DNA from 2 places in the Ensifer sp. ENS02 genome. Region 2 is predicted to be linked to the other one. Evidence: predicted binding sites of a transcription regulator. Region 2 holds the regulator's gene; the other holds the start of a gene.

Region 1 (10,062 bases), on a different contig from region 2:
GAGCAGGTTTGCCGGCCGGGCGATTTCGTCGGCTTCCGTCGCCTGGCCGAGCAGACGTTCCAGCAGACCCTCGACGGTGCGGGCATTGGTGGCGAGGCGACGGGTAAAAGGCGATGTGTCCTGGCTCATGCGCGCTCTTTGACATGGGCGAAGAGGGCTTTCAACGGGGATTCGTGTCGCAGCCGCGCGCTTTCCCTGGGACAGCCTTCTCCGCGCCTTGCCTTTTGCCAGAAAGCCCGTTCAACTCTGCCTGCGCATGCACTAAGAGAAGCGGATGGACAGCGAGGTGAACAGTCAGGCCGCGAACGTCGTTCCGGAAGCGCGCGAGGAGGGCGAATTGCCTTCCAGTCGCTGGTCTTCGCTTCGCCGGACGTTGCGCACGCGTCGCCGCCAGATCGTCCTGGCTGTTCTGGGCTTTCTCGTCCTTCCCTACGCGCTGATCGTTCTCTACCTGGTGGAGTTCATCCATCCCGTCTCGACGCTCATGCTGCGCGATCTCGTGCTGCTGCGCGGCTACGATCGGCAATGGGTCGAGTTCGATGATATCGCCCCGGTTCTCGTGCAGTCGGTGATGATGTCGGAGGACGGGCAGTTTTGCGCCCATGACGGCGTCGACTGGGGCCAGATGCGGGGCGTGGTCGAGGATGCGCTCGAAGGGGAATCCACCCGCGGCGCGAGCACCATTCCGATGCAGACGGTCAAGAACCTCTATCTCTGGAACGGTCGTTCCTTCCTGCGCAAGGGCATGGAACTGCCGCTGGCGGTCGCCGCCGACTTCGTCTGGAGCAAGCGGCGGATGATGGAGATCTATCTGAATATCGCCGAATGGGGCGACGGGATCTATGGTATCGAGGCGGCCGCCCGCCATCATTTCGGGGTTTCGGCGTCGAAGCTCTCGCGCCGGCAGGCGGCGCTGCTTGCGGTCTCGCTGCCCAATCCGAAGGAGCGCAATGCCGGAAAACCCGGCCGCGGTCTCAAGCGCCTGGCGAACCTGATCGAGCGCCGCGCCAGCCGCTCCGGCGGTTACATCACCTGCCTTTATAACTAGGATCAGACCTTTTCATTGGATGCGCTCGTCGGGCGATGTCATGCTCGCGCAGTAGAGTTCTGCCATCTAGGCCTCTCTCCCTTCGAAAGGCCCGATTGCTCCATGACCTTGATTTCCCCCTCGCTTCTCGCCCTTGGCCGTAACGCCAACGATGCCCCGCCGAGACATCTCGGCACGCGCTACAACACCGAAGGCCAGTTCCTTTCGGAACCGGGCAACACGGTCGTGTCTCACGTTGCCGCCGGATCGCCGTCCGAGGCCGCCGTGCTTGCGGTGCGCGACCGGTTGATGGCGATGCCCGAGGCGCGGCAGTTCGCCTTTACCCAACCGTCCAGCCTGCACATGACGATCTTCCAGGGCATCATCGAACACCGCCGGAAGCTCCCTTACTGGCCGGCTGGCATGCCGCTCGATACGCCGATCGAGGTGATGACGGCGTACTACCGCGAACGGCTTGCGCATTTTGCGCCGCTGGAGCAGTTCCGCGCCCGCGTGACCGAGATCACGCCGACGGGCCTTGCGCTCGAAGGCGACGGTGCCGCCGACCGCGCCTGTCTCAAGGCCTGGCGCGACGCTTTCGCGGAAGCCTTCGGCTATCGCCATCCGGATCATGACGACTACCAATTCCACATCACCTATGCCTACCCCGTCGACTGGCTCGACGATGCGGCGCTGCCGCGCTGGCAGGCGATGCTGGACGAGCAGCTCGCTTTTCTGCGCGAGCAGGCGCCGGTGATCGCGCTCGATCCGCCGGCCTTCTGCTCGTTCGAGGACATGAACCATTTCGAGGAACTGATCGTTTTCTCGGAGAGACCAGCAATCAAGGAACAGAAATGACCGGACTTACACTCTATGTCGGCAACAAGAACTATTCGTCCTGGTCGATGCGGCCATGGATCGCGATGACGGCAGTCGGCATCGATTTCTCGGACGTGGTCATTCCGTTCGATTTCGCCGCCGGCAATCCGGAGATCCGGGCGATCTCGCCGACCGGAAAGGTGCCGCTGCTGCGCCACGGGGACCTGCTTATCTGGGAATCGCTGGCGATCATCGAATATGTCGCCGAACTCTTTCCCGACGCCGGGCTGTGGCCGGCCGACCCTCAGGCGCGCGCCCGGGCGCGCAGCTATTCGATGGAGATGCTGTCCGGTTTTCGCGCTCTGCGTGGTGCCTGCCCGATGAACATCCGTCGGCCAAAGCAGGCGCTGGACGTTGGCGCGGACGTCCGCGCGGACGTGGCACGTATCGAGCAGATCTGGACGGAGGCGCTTGCGCGTTCCGGTGGCCCGTTCCTCTTCGGGTCCTTCAGCGCGGCCGATGCGATGTACGCGCCTGTGGTTAACCGCTTCGACGTCTACGATCTCGTTGCGGATCGAGAAACGCTCGGCTACATGAACCGCGTGAAGGCACATCCGGCGTTCCTGAAATGGGAGGAGGCCGCCCGCGCAGAGCCGTGGGTCGTCGCCGAAGACGAGGTCTGAAAAGGTCGAGTCGAAAAATTGCCCGTGGGGACTGGTCAAACGGCAGTTGTCCATGTATAAGCGCGCCAAATTTCCGTGATTAACATCTGTTTTACACGGCCATTTCGGCTGCTGAACAGTGTTTGCCCGATAAGTGGAGAATGAAATGGCTGTACCTAAAAGAAAAACGAGCCCGTCCAAGCGTGGCATGCGCCGTTCGGCTGACGCTCTGAAGACCCCGACCTACGTCGAAGACAAGAACTCCGGCGAACTGCGTCGCCCGCACCACATCGACCTGAAGACCGGCATGTACCGTGGCCGTCAGGTTCTGACCCCGAAGGAAAGCGCATAAGCGTTTCCGTTCGCGGATTAGGTTCAAAGGGCTGGCTCTGCCGGCCCTTTTGTTTTGCATCTGACATGATCTTGCTTGGACGCCGTGGTATCGCTGGCGCCTTGCGTGACGACGCCGCATATACATGGTCCACCATAAACGCGGTCAAGGAGTTCTGATGCTTGCTGCCATACCGCTGCTGATCCTACCTTTTGCAATCTACAATCTCGCGATGATCGGAATGTTCGGCGGCCTCGCCGGCCTGAACGCCGACATGGTGTCGCTCTCCATGCTATCAGGCGCGACCTGGACGATGCGCTTCGGCGACCTTCTGATCGTCGGCGCCCTGCTGCTGCTCTTCGTCGAATTGCTGAAAGCGACGCGCACGAGCAGCCGCGCACTGATGGATCATCTGCTCTCGATGATCCTGTTCATCGTCTTTTTGATCGAATTTCTGCTGCTCGCACCGGCGGCAACGCAGCTCTTCTTCATCCTGATGACCATCAGCTTCATCGATGTTATCGCCGGCTTTGCCGTGTCGATGCGCTCGGCCGGCCGGGACGTGTCGATCGGCCTCTAGGTCCAGACGGTTCGGGGCGACGCCGCCCCGATTTCCGCGATCTCTGTTCAGGTGAGGTGAAGGCAGGAACCGTATTCCTGCCTGGTGGTCCTGCCTAGCCGAGATTGTCGAGCTTGGTCTGGAGCGCGCGAAGCTGCTCCTTCAGCTCGTCGATATCCTTGGCTTCGGCCTTCTTCGTTTCCTTCACGGGCGGCGCGGTGATGAAGGGCGAAAACATCTGCATGGCCTGATGGAACATCTCGGTGTTGCGACGCACCTGCTCTTCGACAAGTTGCAGCGGAACCTGCAGGTTTTTGCCGAGCGGCGTGTCGCCGAAGGCCTTGTTGATCTGCTCGCGCATCTGCGACTGCTGCTCGGTGAAAGCCTGCATCGAGTGTTCGAGATAGCTCGGCACCACCATCTGCATCTGGTCGCCGTAGAACGAGATCAGTTGGCGCAGGAAGGAGATCGGCAGCAGCGTGTTGCCGGTCTTGGACTCCTGCTCGAAGATGATCTGCGTCAGCACGGAATGGGTGATGTCCTCGCCGGATTTTGCATCCTGAACGATGAAGTCCTCACCCTTCTTCACCATCACAGCCAGGTCGTCGAGCGTGACATAGGTGCTGGTCCCGGTGTTGTAGAGCCGCCGGTTCGCATATTTTTTGATAACGATCTGGCCTTCGTGCTTCGCCATCAGGGTCTCCTCTCCCCCATCATCCCGTCTTTATTGCGTTTTTCAGAGTATCCGCAAAAGCGCGCCGCTGACAATGTCTTTGTGCGTTGCGGCGACGCAAGTGCAAAATCTTGCGGTTGCGTTTTAGGTGACGCTTTTGTGGCACTGCATCAAGGCGTTTGACTTGCGTCGCGCGCTTTGCCAGTCTGCCTGCATTAGGCAAGAAGATCTGAGGAAACGTCCCATGAGCAATCCCTCCATCGTGATCGCCAGCGCCGGCCGCACCGCGGTCGGTTCCTTCAACGGTGCCTTTGGCAATACGCCGGCGCATGAACTTGGCGCTGCCGTCATCAAGGGCGTGCTCGAGCGCGCAGGCGTCGAGGCTGCCGAGGTCGACGAGGTGATCCTCGGCCAGGTGCTGCAGGCAGGCGAAGGCCAGAACCCGGCGCGCCAGGCGGCGATGAAGGCGGGCGTTCCTCAGGAAAAGACCGCCTGGGGCATGAACCAGCTCTGCGGCTCGGGCCTGCGCGCCGTCGCGCTCGGCATGCAGCAGATTGCAACCGGTGATGCTGAGATCATCGTCGCCGGCGGCATGGAGTCCATGTCGATGGCGCCGCATTGCTCGCATCTTCGCGGCGGCGTGAAGATGGGCGACTTCAAGATGATCGACACGATGATCAAGGACGGCCTGACCGACGCCTTCTACGGTTATCACATGGGCATCACCGCCGAGAACGTCGCTCGCCAGTGGCAGCTCAGCCGCGAGGAGCAGGATGCGTTCGCGCTCGCCTCACAGAACAAGGCCGAAGCCGCCCAGAAGGCCGGGCGCTTTGCCGACGAGATCATTCCCTTCATCGTCAAGGGCCGCAAGGGCGACGTCACCGTCGACCAGGACGAATATATCCGCCATGGCGCAACGCTCGACCAGATGACGAAGCTGCGCCCCGCCTTCGACAAGGAAGGCACGGTCACCGCCGGCAACGCTTCCGGCCTCAATGACGGCGCCGCAGCCACCCTGCTGATGACCGAGGCGCAGGCCTCCAAGCGCGGCATCCAGCCGCTCGCCCGTATCGTTTCCTGGGCAACCGCCGGCGTCGATCCGCAGGTCATGGGCACCGGCCCGATCCCGGCGTCGCGCAAGGCGTTGGCAAGGGCCGGCTGGGCGATCGGCGATGTCGAGCTGGTGGAGGCCAACGAAGCCTTCGCTGCCCAGGCCTGCGCGGTCAATAAAGATCTCGGCTGGGATCCGTCGATCGTCAACGTCAATGGCGGCGCGATCGCCATCGGTCACCCGATCGGCGCTTCCGGCGCCCGCGTGCTCAACACGCTGCTTTTCGAAATGAAGCGCCGCGGCGTTTCCAAGGGGCTTGCAACCCTCTGCATCGGCGGCGGCATGGGCGTCGCCATGTGTGTCGAGCGGCTCTGACGGTCTGGCGGCATGAACAGCGCCAGGTGGGTTCCATTTTCCCTGCTTCTGGCCGGTTCGCCGATCGTTTCTGCACATGCCAATCCCGCGCCTCTCGACGAGGCGCGGCTGGTAGAGTGCATGCTGGAACATACGACTTCTGACGAGGAGAGTGTTTTCAAGGACGTGATGGTCGCGGCCTTGAGAGATGACGGCGGCGCATTGAAGGTTTCGCTGGAGCAGCTCTCCGCGGTGATGATGGGTCTCGCGCTGGAGAAGTGCGAGGTGGCTCTGTCCGCGCTGACTACGCCGCAGTTTCAAGCGGCCGCCGGGCTCTACGGGCAACAGGTCGGCGAAAAGCTGATGAAGAAGGCATTCGAAAAACTGAACTGATCAAGTGGGAGGCGCATATGAGCAGGGTAGCATTGGTCACGGGTGGGTCGCGCGGCATTGGCGCGGCAATTTCCATCGCACTCAAGAATGCCGGCTACAAGGTGGCTGCCAACTATGCCGGCAATGACGAGAAGGCTCAGGCCTTCAAGCAGGAAACCGGCATCCCGGTCTACAAATGGGACGTTTCCAACTATCAGGCCTGTGCCGAGGGCATCGCCAAGGTCGAGGCCGATCTCGGTCCGGTCGATGTGCTCGTCAACAATGCCGGCATCACCCGCGATGCCATGTTTCACAAGATGACGCCGGAGCAATGGGGTGAGGTGATCGGCACCAACCTCACCGGTCTCTTCAACATGACGCATCCGCTCTGGTCGGCCATGCGCGACCGTGGCTTCGGTCGCGTCATCAACATCTCGTCGATCAATGGCCAGAAGGGCCAGATGGGTCAGGCCAACTATTCGGCGGCCAAGGCCGGCGATCTCGGCTTCACCAAGGCGCTCGCCCAGGAAGGGGCTGCCAAGGGCATTACCGTGAACGCGATCTGCCCCGGCTATATCGGCACGGAGATGGTGCGGGCGGTGCCGGAGAAGGTGCTCAACGAGCGCATCATCCCGCAGATCCCGGTCGGCCGCCTCGGCGAACCGGAAGAAATCGCCCGCTGCGTGGTGTTCCTCGCCTCCGACGATGCCGGCTTCATCACCGGCTCGACGATTTCGGCGAACGGCGGACAGTTTTTCGTCTGAGCATCAGACAAGCCGAACATTACCGGACGGCGCCTTTCGAGGCGCCGTTTCCATGCGGCGGCAGCGCTGAGAATCCCGCTCGAAATCCTGAAGTTGCGCTGGCAGTTCCGTTGCCGGAGTGGGGCGTAGACACTATATCTTGTGGAGAACAAAGGTGGAATGACGCGCGGTCTGCGAGTCGCTGCCGAATGTTCCCGCACTGGTCGCGACTCTAAACTGCGATTCTCATTCTCTCACTTGGGTGAATCCCTGACGAATTTCGTGAAAAATTTTCCAGGCTTTCCAGAGTCTTGGATTCGGAATCCTTGGACCTGTCAGGCAATGGCAGAGCCGGGATTGTTGCGCGCCAAAGGGCCTGATGCGCGGAATCAGCTCCAGATTCAGCATGTGGTGCAACGTTCGGCGTTGAAATCTATATGTAGTCGTGAACATACAGTGAATCACAATGAGTCGTCGATTCGTCGCCGATTTGTTCCACGGCTGTTCCAATTGTCGATTGCGCCGACCACAACAGGTGGTGCAATGGGCTAAGAGATGCCAAGCGATGGTTTTAGTTGTCGGCGCCCCTTGCGTTTGGCTCGGTGCGTGGGCATGTGTTTGCCGCCAGCGTGAAAAGACGCTGCCGTAATTTCTGAATGCCCGGGATCGATGACGTGTCCGTTCACCCCATGATCCTGAGCGGCCGCGGTGTCACCGCGGTGCTCGGGCCTACCAATACCGGCAAGACGCACTACGCGATCGAGCGCATGATTGCGCACGACAGCGGCGTCATCGGCCTGCCGCTGCGGCTTCTCGCGCGCGAGGTCTATACGCGCCTGGTCGAAAGGGTCGGCCACCACAATGTCGCGCTGATCACCGGCGAGGAAAAGATCACCCCGCATCGCGCGCGCTATTCGGTCTGCACCGTCGAGGCCATGCCGCGCGAGACGACGGCGTCCTTCGTCGCGATCGATGAAGTGCAGCTTGCCGGAGATCTCGAGCGCGGCCATATCTTCACCGACCGGATCCTGCACCTGCGGGGTCGCGGCGAGACGCTGCTGCTCGGTGCCGGAACGATGCGGCCGATCCTCGAGCAGTTGCTGCCCGGCATCACCGTCGTCGAGCGGCCGCGCATGTCGCAATTGCTCTATGCGGGTTCGAAGAAGATAACCCGACTGCCGCACCGCACGGCAATCGTCGCCTTCTCTGCCGACGAGGTCTATGCGATCGCCGAGCTGATCCGCCGCCAGCGTGGCGGTGCCGCCGTCGTGCTCGGCGCGCTGTCGCCGCGCACGCGCAATGCGCAGGTGGCGCTCTACCAGGAAGGTGACGTCGAATACCTGGTCGCGACCGACGCGATCGGCATGGGCCTCAATCTCGACGTCGACCACGTCGCCTTCGCGCAGGACCGCAAGTTCGACGGCTATCAGTTCCGCAATCTCAACCCGGCCGAACTCGCGCAGATCGCCGGCCGCGCCGGCCGGCACTTGCGTGACGGTACGTTCGGTGTGACCGGCCGCGTCGATCCCTTCGACAACGAGCTGGTCCACCGTATCGAGGCGCATGAATTCGATCCGGTGAAGGTGCTGCAATGGCGCTCGAAGGCGTTCGACTACGCGTCGATTGCCGCTCTGAAGAAGAGTCTTGAGGCCGCGCCGACGGTTCCCGGCCTTGCCCGGGCGCTACCTGCAGTAGACCAGCAGGCGTTCGAGCATTTGGCCCGCTACCCTGAGGTCGTCGACATCACGACCAATGCCGAGCGGGTGGAAAAACTGTGGGAAGCCTGCGCGCTGCCGGACTATCGGCGCATTACACCGGCTCAACATGCCGACTTGATCTCGACGATCTACGCGGATCTTGTCCGCCGCGGTACCGTAAACGAAGATTTCATGGCCGAGCAGGTCAGGCGGGCCGATCATACGGACGGTGAGATCGACACACTTTCGGCGCGAATCGCGCAGATCAGGACATGGACTTATGTGTCGAACCGGCCGGGATGGCTGGCCGATCCGACACACTGGCAAGAAAAGACGCGGGAAATTGAAGATCGATTATCCGACGCACTACATGAACGGTTGACGAAACGCTTTGTTGATCGCAGGACATCTGTGCTCATGAAGCGCCTGAGAGAGAATGCTATGCTGGAAGCTGAAATCAGTGTGAATGGTGATGTCTTCGTTGAAGGTCATCACGTAGGACAACTAACCGGTTTCCGGTTTACGCTGGCGACCGGCGGCGATGGCCCGGATGCCAAGGCTGTGCAGGGTGCTGCCCAGAAGGCGCTGGCGCTCGAGTTTGAGGCACGCGCCGCGCGGCTGCATGCTTCCGGCAACAACGACCTGGCGCTTTCGTCGGATGGTCTTGTGCGCTGGCTCGGCGATCCCGTCGCCCGTCTGACGGCAAGCGACCACGTCATGCGCCCGCGCGTCATCCTGCTGGCCGACGATCAGCTGCAGGCGAACGCCCGCGAGCACGTTCTGGCGCGCATCGAGCGTTTCGTGAACCATCACATCGGAACGGTCTTGAAGCCGCTCGACGATATTTCGCGCGCTGAAGATCTCGAAGGTCTCGCCAAGGGCCTCGCGTTCCAGCTCGTCGAAAACCTCGGCGTGCTGTTCCGCCGCGATGTCGCAGACGACGTCAAGTCGCTCGACCAGGACGGTCGCGCTTCGATCCGCAAGTACGGCGTTCGCTTCGGCGCCTACCACATCTTCCTGCCGGCGCTCCTGAAGCCGGCTCCGGCTGAACTCATCACGCTCCTCTGGGCGTTGAAGAACGACGGCCTCGACAAGCCCGGCTATGGCGACCTCATCCCGATGCTCGCCGCCGGCCGTACGTCTGTCGTTACCGATCCGTCTTTCGAGCGGACCTTCTACAAGCTCGCCGGTTTCCGCTTCCTCGGAAAGCGTGCGGTGCGCATCGATATCCTCGAGCGCCTCGCTGACCTCATCCGACCGCTCCTTCAGTGGAAGCCGGGCACGCAGCCGCGTCCGGAAGGCGCCTATGACGGCCGCCGCTTTACTGCGACCACCTCCATGCTCTCGATCCTCGGTGCAACGCCCGACGACATGGAAGAGATCCTGAAGGGCCTCGGCTACCGCGCAGACAGCGTCAAGGCCGAGGAGGCCCAGGCCTTCCTCATGGGTCAGGATGGTGGTGCTGCCGTTGCTGCCGCCGCTTCCGAACCGGTCGCTGCCGTTGATGACGCCGATGCCGGCGACAGTGCGGCAGAAGCCGAGACTGCAGTCGTCGAGGCACCTGCTGCCGAGGCCGAAAAGGCCGAAGCTGACGTTGCCGTCGCTGCCGACGGGGCCCAGCCTGCTGAGGCTCAGGTGACCGAGACCCAAGTGACGGAGACCGGCGAGCCGGTCGAAGCCAAGCCCGTTCTGCTCTGGCGTCCTGGCACCCGTCAGGACAACCAGCGCCAGGGCGGTGGCCGCCACGAGGGCGACCAGCGTCGCGGCGGTCAGC
Region 2 (10,062 bases):
TTGCGATGACGCGATCTTCAAACGCGATGGCCAAGGCCCGCTTGCGCACGAAGCCCGTCAGGAACTCGGCGTCGGTGACGTTCACGAACAGAAACTTTCCGCTCGCATCACCGGCGGCGGTCGCCGAGGCGCTCCAGGGATCGGTCTTGTCGAAGCGGAAGGTCAGGTCGTACTCTTTGCCGACCTCGAGCGACCTCCAGTCGTCGCTGGCGAAGCTCATATAGAGCGGCGACTCGGAGCCCTTGGGATAGAACCCAAGGCGCAAGGTGACCCCGCCGTCGAATACCGACGAGATGAAGCAGGAGCCCTCCATCGAGGTGTCGGATGCAACGGTCCAGCCGTCGACATCCTTCCACTTGATGATTTCGGACTCCTCAGCCGCGGCCGATCCCGCGGCGATCAGACAGCTTACCAATCCGACCAGCAATCTACGCATGCAAAACCCCCGTTTGCCCGCATTTTGATAGGTCCCCCCGTCACTGTCGAGGGTGCCTAGCCGATCCCAGGCAATATTTTAGGAATATTCACCTCTCTGCGGCAAGCGGACGCGCCCATCACATGGCGAAAGGATCTTTCGACGACTTGGTCTGGCCGCCGCCGGCAAAGGGATCGTTGTTCGGCGCATTGCCACCGGCGCCCGCAAAGGGATCGTTCGCCGCTCCCTGACCGCCATTCGGGATCAAGGCGCTCACCGCCTCCTGGCACTTGAACATCTCGCTTACCGCCTTCATCGAATCACGCAGGCTGAGGCTCGCGACGACGCGCCCCTCGAAGGCCAGCGCCAAGGTGTTTTTGCGAACGAATTCGGTAAAGAAGTCGGTGTTGGAAAAGTTGACGACAAGGGCCTTGGCTCCGGTCAGATCAACACCGAACGCAACGGCCGGCCACTGACGACCACGGTCGAGCTGCAAGGCAACATCGTATTCCCGCTGCGGCTCGATGGATTTCCATTCGGCATTGCCGATCGAAAGAAACGCCAGGTTCGTCGATCCCCGCGGATAAAAGCCGATACGAAGGATAGCGCCGGCGTCATAGCTCGTCGCCGCGTAACACGAGCCTCCCAGGGAAGGATCGGATCCCACCGTCCAGGCGTTGATCCGTTTCCAGATATTCGAACGCCCTTCTTCAGCAGACGCCGCTCCAGCCGTGAGCAACAGGCCGAGCACCACCAACGACAATCTATGCATGCAACCACCCCACTTTCCACGCAAAGTTATCTTTTTTTAGAGGCCTGTCGAGACGGTGAAGGCCCTTCCCCGCAGGGATTTTTGCGCGCCCCAGGCCCGATGCGAAAGCTGGCAGCTCCGATGCATTCTCCGCGCCGGTCCATAAAGAACGGCCGAGACGAGGTTGAGATGGAGCGGCTGGCGCAAATCAGCCACAGCCTGCGGGCAAAGAGCTGTTGAACAAGGCAGAGTGATCGCCATGCTTGCTGGACTTCGGAACGAAAGCGCGGTTCACATCGTTTACCACCCCGTAGTCCCACCCCTTCATCAAGTGGACGATCACCGTGCTTGCCGCCCTGCTTCTCGCTTCGATAGTCGCATCGCCCAATATGCCTGACGTCAAGCTCAGTGCCGCGACGGTGGATGAACTCCAGACCGATTTCGAACGGGCCGTGCCGTGCCATCAGATCGATGGACGCAATGTTTGGAAGGGCGCGCTCGCGTTCTACATCCAGTCCTTCGTTTATGACGGCGATACGCCCGTTGCGACCGATGCGGCCGACGCAGTGCTTCCGGAAGACAACAGCGCCGAAACGGTGAAGGAGTTCGAAGACGCCTGCTCGGCCTCGCAAGCGACTTAAGTCTCTCCGCGAAGAGAGCCGCGATTCGTTCGAATCACGCGCGCGACCGGCCTGCCCGGCGCTGTTTTGGGACGCAACCGTCGCCGAAAACCGCCCCGCTCCCGCAAAAGTGACCAATCGCCCCCCACAGAAGCAGCCAATTGCCTGAATTCACGGAATTTTAGGCACTTGCGGAACACATATGGAACAGATAGTGTCTGTTCTTGATTTGTTTCACGCCTCTGGAGCGACGTGCCATGCTGACCCGCAAGCAACAGGAATTGCTTCTGTTCATCCACGAACGCATGAAGGAGTCGGGCGTACCGCCGTCTTTCGATGAAATGAAGGATGCGCTCGACCTGGCGTCGAAGTCCGGCATTCACCGTTTGATCACGGCGCTCGAAGAACGCGGGTTCATTCGCCGGTTGCCGAACCGGGCGCGCGCGCTCGAAGTCATCAAGCTTCCGGAAGCCTACGCCGCCGGCCAGCAACAGCCGCGCAGAGGCTTCTCGCCGAGCGTGATCGAGGGCAGCCTCGGAAAGCCGCCGGCCGCCGCTCCTGCCACGCCGAAGCCGGCGCCGGTCGCCGAAAGCACGTCTGTTTCCGTCCCGGTGATGGGGCGCATCGCTGCCGGCGTGCCGATCTCGGCGATCCAGAACAACACTCATGACATTACCGTCCCGCTCGACATGATCGGCAGCGGCGAGCATTACGCCCTCGAAGTAAAGGGTGATTCGATGATCGAGGCCGGCATCTTCGACGGCGACACGGTGATCATCCGCAACGGCAACTCGGCCAATCCCGGCGACATCATCGTGGCGCTCGTGGACGACGAGGAAGCGACGCTGAAGCGCTTCCGTCGCAAGGGCGCGTCGATTGCGCTCGAAGCGGCCAACCCCGCCTACGAGACGCGCATTTTCGGACCGGATCGCGTGAAGATCCAGGGCAAGCTCGTCGGGCTGATCCGCCGCTACCATTGAATTCCAGGCAGAACGCCGAATCAAAAGAGCCTCGCCACTGAAAGTGGCGAGGCTCTTTCCATTTAAGGCGACCTGAAATCCAGATCGCTTATTCGTGGATCGTGTATTCGCCGAGTTCGCAGAGATCCTGCGTGTCCTCGGTCGTATCGAGGGCCGAGCCTTCCTCGAACTCGAATCGCATGTCGTATTTGCAGACGTCCCGCCCGTCGGCAATGGTGATCTCCATGCTCTCGCCGGGGTTCAGGACCTGCCGACCGAAAACATCGTCTTCCCATTCATTGACGCCGACCGGCGACGTATAGAAATTCGTCAGTACCGCGCCGGTGTTGTTCTTCAGCTGGAAAACCAGGTCGTCCGCGCGCGCCTCAATAGCGGTCGCAGCAAAACACGCCAACGCCGTCAGGATCAGTCTCTTTTTCATTGATGCCATTGCCTCCGTTCTTAATGTTGACGGACGCTACCGATGCGGTTGATCTCAGCGGAGTCATCGTTCCCCCTCTACCGAATTCACCGAAGCGATAAGATCCGACGGAGGCATAGGAGACGTGGCTTGCGCGGACGTGGGGTCGCGAATATTACCGCGCTGCCCTAAGGCAGAACGTCAAACCAAACTTAACGAGGTGAGATTTTTGGAGGCCTCGCCCGGAATTGAACCGGGGTACAAGGATTTGCAGTCCTCTGCGTCACCACTCCGCCACGAGGCCTCACAGCTCGGATAACCAAGCGTTGGCGCGGATTTAGAATGATTGCAGAAAAACCGCAAGAGGCATTTTCTGAAAAACGCGCCGTCGATTTGCAGGACGGATACTTTCCACAGAACGATCGACGATGTCCGCCGATCGTCTCCCAGCTGATCTCAGCACCAGGGCGTCGGGCGCCCTTCCCACGGCCGCACGAGCCCCTCGGAAACGAGTACACGTCCAAGAGATTGGTCACCGCGGGTGACCAGGCGCAGTTTCTCGCCGGCCTTGGCATCTGATCGCCCTCCCGCCGAGATCAGCCTGAAGTCGCCTGCATTCAGCAATTCGCGCAGGCGCTGCTTGGCGTAGAAGCCGCGCGAACGCTCCTTGTCGCAGCTTGCCTGGCGGATTCGCGGCGCATCGACATCGGCGACGTGGATCGTCTCGCCATGGAAGACGAAGGTCGCGCCATCGATCACGCAGTTGTCGTTGCGAATGCCGCAAAAATAGAACTGATCGGTACGGATGGATGCCGTCTTCACCTCTTCATTCGGCCGCACGAGAGGGGTTGGCGGCGTGACGCCGACATTCACCGACGGCACCGGGGCGGCCAGGGCAACCTTCGTCGCCGGGTTGGGCTTCGGATTCGGTTTGTGCCTATCCGCCTGCTGGGCAACGCGCTCCTGCGCTTCAGGAACCGCGCGCTGAGGCTTCGGCTTCGTTTCCGATCGCGATGCAAAGGCCATGACATCGGAAACCACCGGCCAGTGCCGCAACTCGGCGCGATGGTCGTAGACCATGACGCCGCCAAGGGTGAGCGCTGCGGCCAGATACCACGGCGCCATGCCGCCCTGTTTGCTGGTGCTTCGGCCCGAACTGCGGCGTCGACGTTTCGTAGTGGCTTTGGCCATCGGTTCCCATCCTGATTCGAGACCGCATTATGCGTTTGATGGGTTGCCGAAAAGTTTTCGAGGGCACCCCAACAGAGGGGAAGACCGCGAGGAACCGGTCATTCGCCTGCGCGGCCACGGCCCTTGTTGAGAGATTCGGAATTGGTACGTGACGGCCGCGAGGAACCGAAAACTGCCGACCGCCCTGCCTCGACAACAAGATCGTTAAATCGGCGTCCGGCTCAGGAGCCGTTCGAGGAGTTGGCCTTCCCGCGCCAGCGCGCCCACCAGACGGCCAGACGACGACGGCGGCGGCGAACCGAGGGAATGTCGTGGGAAAGCACGATCAGGCCCAACGGTATCATCCAGAAGCCCAGCACGGGCAAGAAACCGAGAAAACCACAAAACACCAGCAGCGAACCCAGCAGGATGCGCAGCAGGGGCGAGTCGGGCAACGCGATACGCCATTTTCCCAGCACGATCTGTCGTGTTTGCGGATCAATGCCGAAATGCGTCTGCTTCCTGTTTTTATTCATCATTCCCTATCCGGCGTGTTTTCCCACAATTGGGGACTTCTCCACAGCCTCGCAACGGAACTTGTCATTTTTTTTGAAAAAAGCGCTTGGCAAATCAGAAAAGCATGCGTATTAGCAGCCTCACTTCTGAAGCGCACAGCACAACAGCGGCGCGGATGATCCCTGGTAGCTCAGCGGTAGAGCATTCGACTGTTAATCGACAGGTCGCCGGTTCGAATCCGGCCCGGGGAGCCACTTTCTAAAAGAGCCATTTGCAGCGATGCGAATGGCTCTTTTTCATTTTGCACCTATGTTCTTCAGGTGATCAATCCCCAACCTCCCGATGGTTCTTCATGACAAAGGCCGCGGCGCCGCCCATCATCGTCTGGTTCCGCAAGGATCTCCGCCTGGCCGACAATCGCGCCCTCTCGGCTGCCGCAGGCGAGGCAGCCGTCATTCCCCTCTATATTCGCGAACCCGCCGACAGCGGCAACGGTCCGCTCGGGGCAGCGCAGGCGTGGTGGCTGCACCATTCGCTCGAGGCCTTGGGCGCAAGTCTCGCGCGGCAAGCTTCTCGCCTCGTTCTTCGATCAGGCGCGCCGCTTGACGTGATTGTCGAGATTGCGCGCGCAAGCGGTGCGGAGCGCATCTACTGGAACCGGCGCTACGACCCGAACGGCATCGCCACGGATACCGCGCTCAAGAAGGCGCTGGCCGAGCGGGGAATCATCGCGGAGAGCTTTGCAGGACAATTGCTGCATGAGCCCATGCGGCTGCTGACGACGACGGGCGGCCCCTACCGCGTGTTCACGCCGTTCTGGCGCGCGCTCGAACTAAAAAACGAGCTGGCACCGCCGATCGACCGGCCGCACCATATCGCAGCCCCTGGAGCATGGCCGCGATCGGAACGCCTTGACGACTGGTCGCTGCTGCCGACGAAACCGGACTGGGCGGCGACATTCAGCGAGGTCTGGACGCCGGGCGAAGACGGTGCGGCCACCCGTCTCGAAGAATTCGTCGATGAGAAGCTCGACGCCTACAAACGCTGCCGCGACATTCCCGACGCGGATGGTACATCCCTGTTGTCGCCTCATCTCGCCTTTGGCGAAATTTCGCCTGCGCAGGCCTGGCATGCGGCAGCTGGGCCCCAGGCCGATAGCGGCGAAGGGGCGGCCACCTTCCGCAAGGAACTCGCCTGGCGCGAATTCTCCTATCATCTGCTGTTTCATTATCCGGAGCTTGGCCGCCGCAACCTCGACCGTCGATTCGACCGCTTCCATTGGCTGAACGACGAGGACGATTTCACCCGCTGGACCAGCGGGCTCACCGGATACCCGATCGTCGATGCCGGCATGCGCCAGCTATGGCGCCACGGCTACATGCACAATCGCGTTCGCATGATTGTCGCCTCCTTTCTCATCAAGGACCTGCTCGTCGACTGGCGCAAGGGAGAAGCCTGGTTCCGTGACACGCTGGTCGACGCGGATCCGGCCAACAATGCCGCAAGCTGGCAATGGGTCGCCGGATCGGGCGCGGACGCCGCACCGTTCTTCCGCATCTTCAACCCGGTCCTGCAAGGGGAGAAATTCGATCCCGACGGTCTCTATGTGAAGCGCTTCGTGCCAGAGCTGGAGCGCCTCCACCCGCGCTATGTCCATCGCCCCTTTGCAGCGCCCGCCACGGCCCTTGCCGAAGCCGGCATCGAACTCGGCACAACCTACCCGAATCCGATCATCGATCATGCCCTTGCCCGCGATCGGGCACTGGCAGCCTTCCGGCAGATCACAAGCGCACCGGGAGTTTCCGAGGAGACGTAGAGCCTCCGGTAGAATTCCTCAGTTGGCGTCTCGCCCGATTGCGGCTAGGCTCACGTTACGGATGCAACAGCTGAGGGGGTGGTGTATGCGTAACCTGGAAGCCGATTTTGCTGCATATGCCGGTGCGGTGGAGCTATCTTCCGAAAATCTGGCGACGGCCGTGCGGGATTTTCCGCTCAAGGCGCGCATGGTGCTTGGCGCCCTGGTGCACCTTCAAGTGGGAACGTTGATGCTCGCCACGCCAGACGGCCGCAGGCTGGTGATCAAAGGCGCCAGGGCCGGCCCCAGCGCCATCCTCAACCTCAACAACTGGAACCTGCCGCAGCGTGCTATCTCGGGCGGCACCATCGGGGCTGCAGAAAGCTACATCGACGGCGACTGGGACAGTCCCGATGTCGGCGCCTTTCTCGAACTGTTCCTCGTCAACGCCGAAATCGGCAGGAATTTTCCAAACCGTGCGCGCGGGCTCCTGCGCCTTTTCGACAAGTTCCTGCACTGGCGCAATGCCAACACCCACTCCGGCGCGCGCCGCAACATCTCGGCCCATTACGACCTCGGCAACGCCTTCTACAGCGAATGGCTGGATCCGAGCATGACCTATTCGTCTGCGCTTTATGCAACGGGCGCCAATGATCTTCGCTCAGCGCAGAAAGCCAAATACCGCGCGCTCGCGGAAGCGACGAACCTGCGCACCGGCGATCATGTGCTTGAGATCGGCTGCGGCTGGGGCGGCTTTGCCGAATTTGCGGCAACGGAAATCGGCTGCAAGGTCACCGGGCTGACGATCAGCCGCGAGCAACTGGCCTTCGCACGCGAACGCATGCAGCGTGCGGGCCTTGCCGACCGGGTCGAATTGAAGTTCCAGGACTATCGTGAAGAAAGGGGCACCTATGACCGCATCGTCTCGATCGAGATGTTCGAGGCCGTCGGCGAAAAATTCTGGGCAACCTATTTCTCGCAGCTGAAGCGGTGCCTGAAACCCGGGGGCAAGGCCGGACTGCAGATCATCACGATCAAACCCGAATCCTACGAGGAGTATCGTTCCAATCCGGATTTCATCCAGAAATACGTCTTCCCGGGCGGCATGCTGCCAACGCGCGAGCATCTGGTCGAGCTTGGCCGCAATGTCGGCCTGCGGATGATCAACGACTTCGGCTTTGGCGTCGACTATGCCCGCACACTCGGCGAATGGCGGGAGCGGTTCTGGGCGGTCTGGAACAGGATCGAGCCGCTCGGCTTCGACCTGCGCTTCAAGCGGCTGTGGGAGTTCTACTTCTACTACTGCGAGGCCGGGTTCCGTGCCCGCAACATCGACGTCCGGCAGATCGTCTTCGAGTGAAGCGCACGGCGCGTCTTTACCGCGTCACCCGTAGCGCTTAAGAGGCGGTCGATCCAAGTTTCTGTTCAAAGGTACAGCATGCGTCTTGCATGGTTTTTCCTCGCGCTCGCCATCGCGACCGAAGTGGTGGGCCTGACGGTGATGAAGGCCGCTTCCGAAAGCGGCTCCTATCTCGGCCACATCGTCATGTATGTCTCGATCGCACTCTCCTACGTCTTCCTGGCAAAGGCGGTGAAGACGATATCGGTCGGCGTCGCCTATGCGATCTGGGAAGGTTCGGGCGTCGCCATCATCACCCTGGTTTCGGTTTTCGTCTTCGGCCATGTGCTGACCGGACGCGAAATGCTCGGGCTTTCGATGGCGATCGTCGGCATCCTGCTCGTCAATGCCGGCGAGTATCATGATGAGGACGAGGCAGCGCGTGAAGGAGCCGCCGATGAGCGCGCCTAGCATCTACTTCGTTCTCGCGGTCGTGGCCGGCATCCTCGATATTGCGGCCAACCTCGCCTCGACGAAATCGGAAGGGTTCGCCCGCCGCGGCTGGGGCATCCTTTCGATTCTGCTGGTGCTCGCCGCCTTTGCCTTCCTGGCGGAAGCCATCAAGGGCATGGAGCTCGCCATCGCCTATGCCGTACTTGGCGCAACCGGGATCTTCGGGACGGCCATCTGCGGCCGCTTCCTGTTCGGTCAGAAGCTGAAGCCGATCGGCTGGGTCGGACTGGCGCTCATCTTCGGCGCGGTGCTGGTGCTTCACACCGCCTGACGGGGACGGCCGCCGGGTCCGGCGCGCTTCTGTCCTTCCATGGCCTCCGCCTTGCCGCGGGTCAGCCAGTTCAGCAGGCGGAAATAGAGGCTGTAGGGCAGCAGGTCCATGAGCTTCACCGCGTAGGCAAACCGGCGTGGGAAGGCAATTTCGAACCTTCGCGACTTCAGGCCGGCAACGATGCGCCTTGCCGCCTCTTCACTGTTCACCGGCGCCGGTCGGAGAAAGCGAATGCGCGCGGTCCCGGGCGTATCGACGAAGCCGGGGCTGATGATCTGCAGCCGGACGCCGAGCCGGTCGAGATCGAACTTCAGGCTTTCCGCCATATTGATCAGCGCGGCCTTGGTGGCGCCATAGGCGGCACTGGTCGGCAGTCCGCCGTAGCCGGCTACCGACGAGACAATGGCGATGTGTCCGTACCCCTGCGTCTTCATGTGGTCCACCGCCGGCAAGAGACAGTTGACGACGCCGTTGAGGTTGACGGCAAAGCTCTTCTCGAAGGCCTCGCGGTGAAGCTCGTCTCCGCGCACCGGCAGCGCGACCCCGGCGTTCAGCACCACGAGCGAAAGGTGCCCGTGATCATATTCGATCGCCGCCATCACCCGCTCCATGTCGGCAGGGTCGGTGACATCGCCGTCGAGCACGGTGATCCGCCCTTCGCTTGCTGCTTCATGCTGCAGGTCCACGAGCCTGTCGTGGTTTCTCGCCGTCACGACGACGGAATAGCCTTCCCGCACCAGCGCGAGCGCCAGTGCCCGCCCGGTTCCCGAGCTTGCGCCCGTCACCCAAGCCAGTTTCTGTTCCGATTTCGTAGATTGAATACTCATCACTCACTCCTCGGCACGCGCCGGGAAACACGTACGCATCTCCTTCTGTGGGCGAAAAATGACTTGCCCGGCCCTTCTTCGCGGCAGCGCTCCTTGCCGCCGGCTCTCGCAGTCCCTGGAGACGATTTTTGTTCGGGACAGAGCGACGGCGAAACGCTATTTCTTGCCTGAAGTGCAGGCTGAGCCGAAAACACGCCAACATTTCGGCGGTCCCGGAACGTTGTCGATATTCGCTGGCCGCCGTTCGCTTTTACCTGGTACGTGCCGCCTTACCGCGGTGCCTGTCCTCAAACACGAGGTTCTGAAAATGGCCATTCTCCCGTCCGTGCTCGAAGCAATCGGAAACACGCCTCTGATCCGGCTGAAATCCGTATCCGACGCGACAGGCTGCACGATCCTCGGCAAGGCCGAGTTTCTGAACCCCGGACAATCGGTGAAGGACCGCGCGGCGCTCTGGATCATTCG

Evidence for each region. The regulator LexA, encoded in region 2, represses DNA repair genes until DNA is damaged. The targets are predictions, from matches to a motif close to TGTTCNNNNTGTGTTCNG.
Region 1: a site for LexA is predicted at 7,083-7,100, ahead of IB262_RS16935 (helicase-related protein). Genes of this name have one in related genera too.

What each region holds. Positions count from the first base shown of each region.
Region 1 is NZ_JACVAO010000007.1:250,202-260,263, reverse strand. Features, by position in the region: gene IB262_RS16985 (polyprenyl synthetase family protein) at 1-129, opposite strand, end outside; gene mtgA (monofunctional biosynthetic peptidoglycan transglycosylase) at 275-1,048, shown strand; gene IB262_RS16975 (DUF1868 domain-containing protein) at 1,151-1,885, shown strand; gene IB262_RS16970 (glutathione S-transferase family protein) at 1,882-2,529, shown strand; gene rpmF (50S ribosomal protein L32) at 2,675-2,860, shown strand; gene IB262_RS16960 (membrane protein) at 3,018-3,419, shown strand; gene phaR (polyhydroxyalkanoate synthesis repressor PhaR) at 3,514-4,092, opposite strand; gene IB262_RS16950 (acetyl-CoA C-acetyltransferase) at 4,316-5,497, shown strand; gene IB262_RS16945 (hypothetical protein) at 5,510-5,869, shown strand; gene IB262_RS16940 (beta-ketoacyl-ACP reductase) at 5,887-6,612, shown strand; gene IB262_RS16935 (helicase-related protein) at 7,266-10,062, shown strand, end outside.
Region 2 is NZ_JACVAO010000009.1:314,530-324,591, reverse strand. Features, by position in the region: gene IB262_RS21170 (hypothetical protein) at 1-427, opposite strand, end outside; gene IB262_RS21165 (hypothetical protein) at 555-1,172, opposite strand; gene IB262_RS21160 (hypothetical protein) at 1,511-1,807, shown strand; gene lexA (transcriptional repressor LexA) at 2,044-2,766, shown strand; gene IB262_RS21150 (hypothetical protein) at 2,855-3,187, opposite strand; tRNA gene IB262_RS21145 (tRNA-Cys) at 3,397-3,470, opposite strand; gene IB262_RS21140 (thermonuclease family protein) at 3,623-4,357, opposite strand; gene IB262_RS21135 (hypothetical protein) at 4,579-4,872, opposite strand; tRNA gene IB262_RS21130 (tRNA-Asn) at 5,032-5,106, shown strand; gene IB262_RS21125 (deoxyribodipyrimidine photo-lyase) at 5,205-6,668, shown strand; gene IB262_RS21120 (cyclopropane-fatty-acyl-phospholipid synthase family protein) at 6,754-8,007, shown strand; gene IB262_RS21115 (SMR family transporter) at 8,086-8,457, shown strand; gene IB262_RS21110 (SMR family transporter) at 8,444-8,770, shown strand; gene IB262_RS21105 (SDR family NAD(P)-dependent oxidoreductase) at 8,758-9,600, opposite strand; gene IB262_RS21100 (cysteine synthase A) at 9,905-10,062, shown strand, end outside.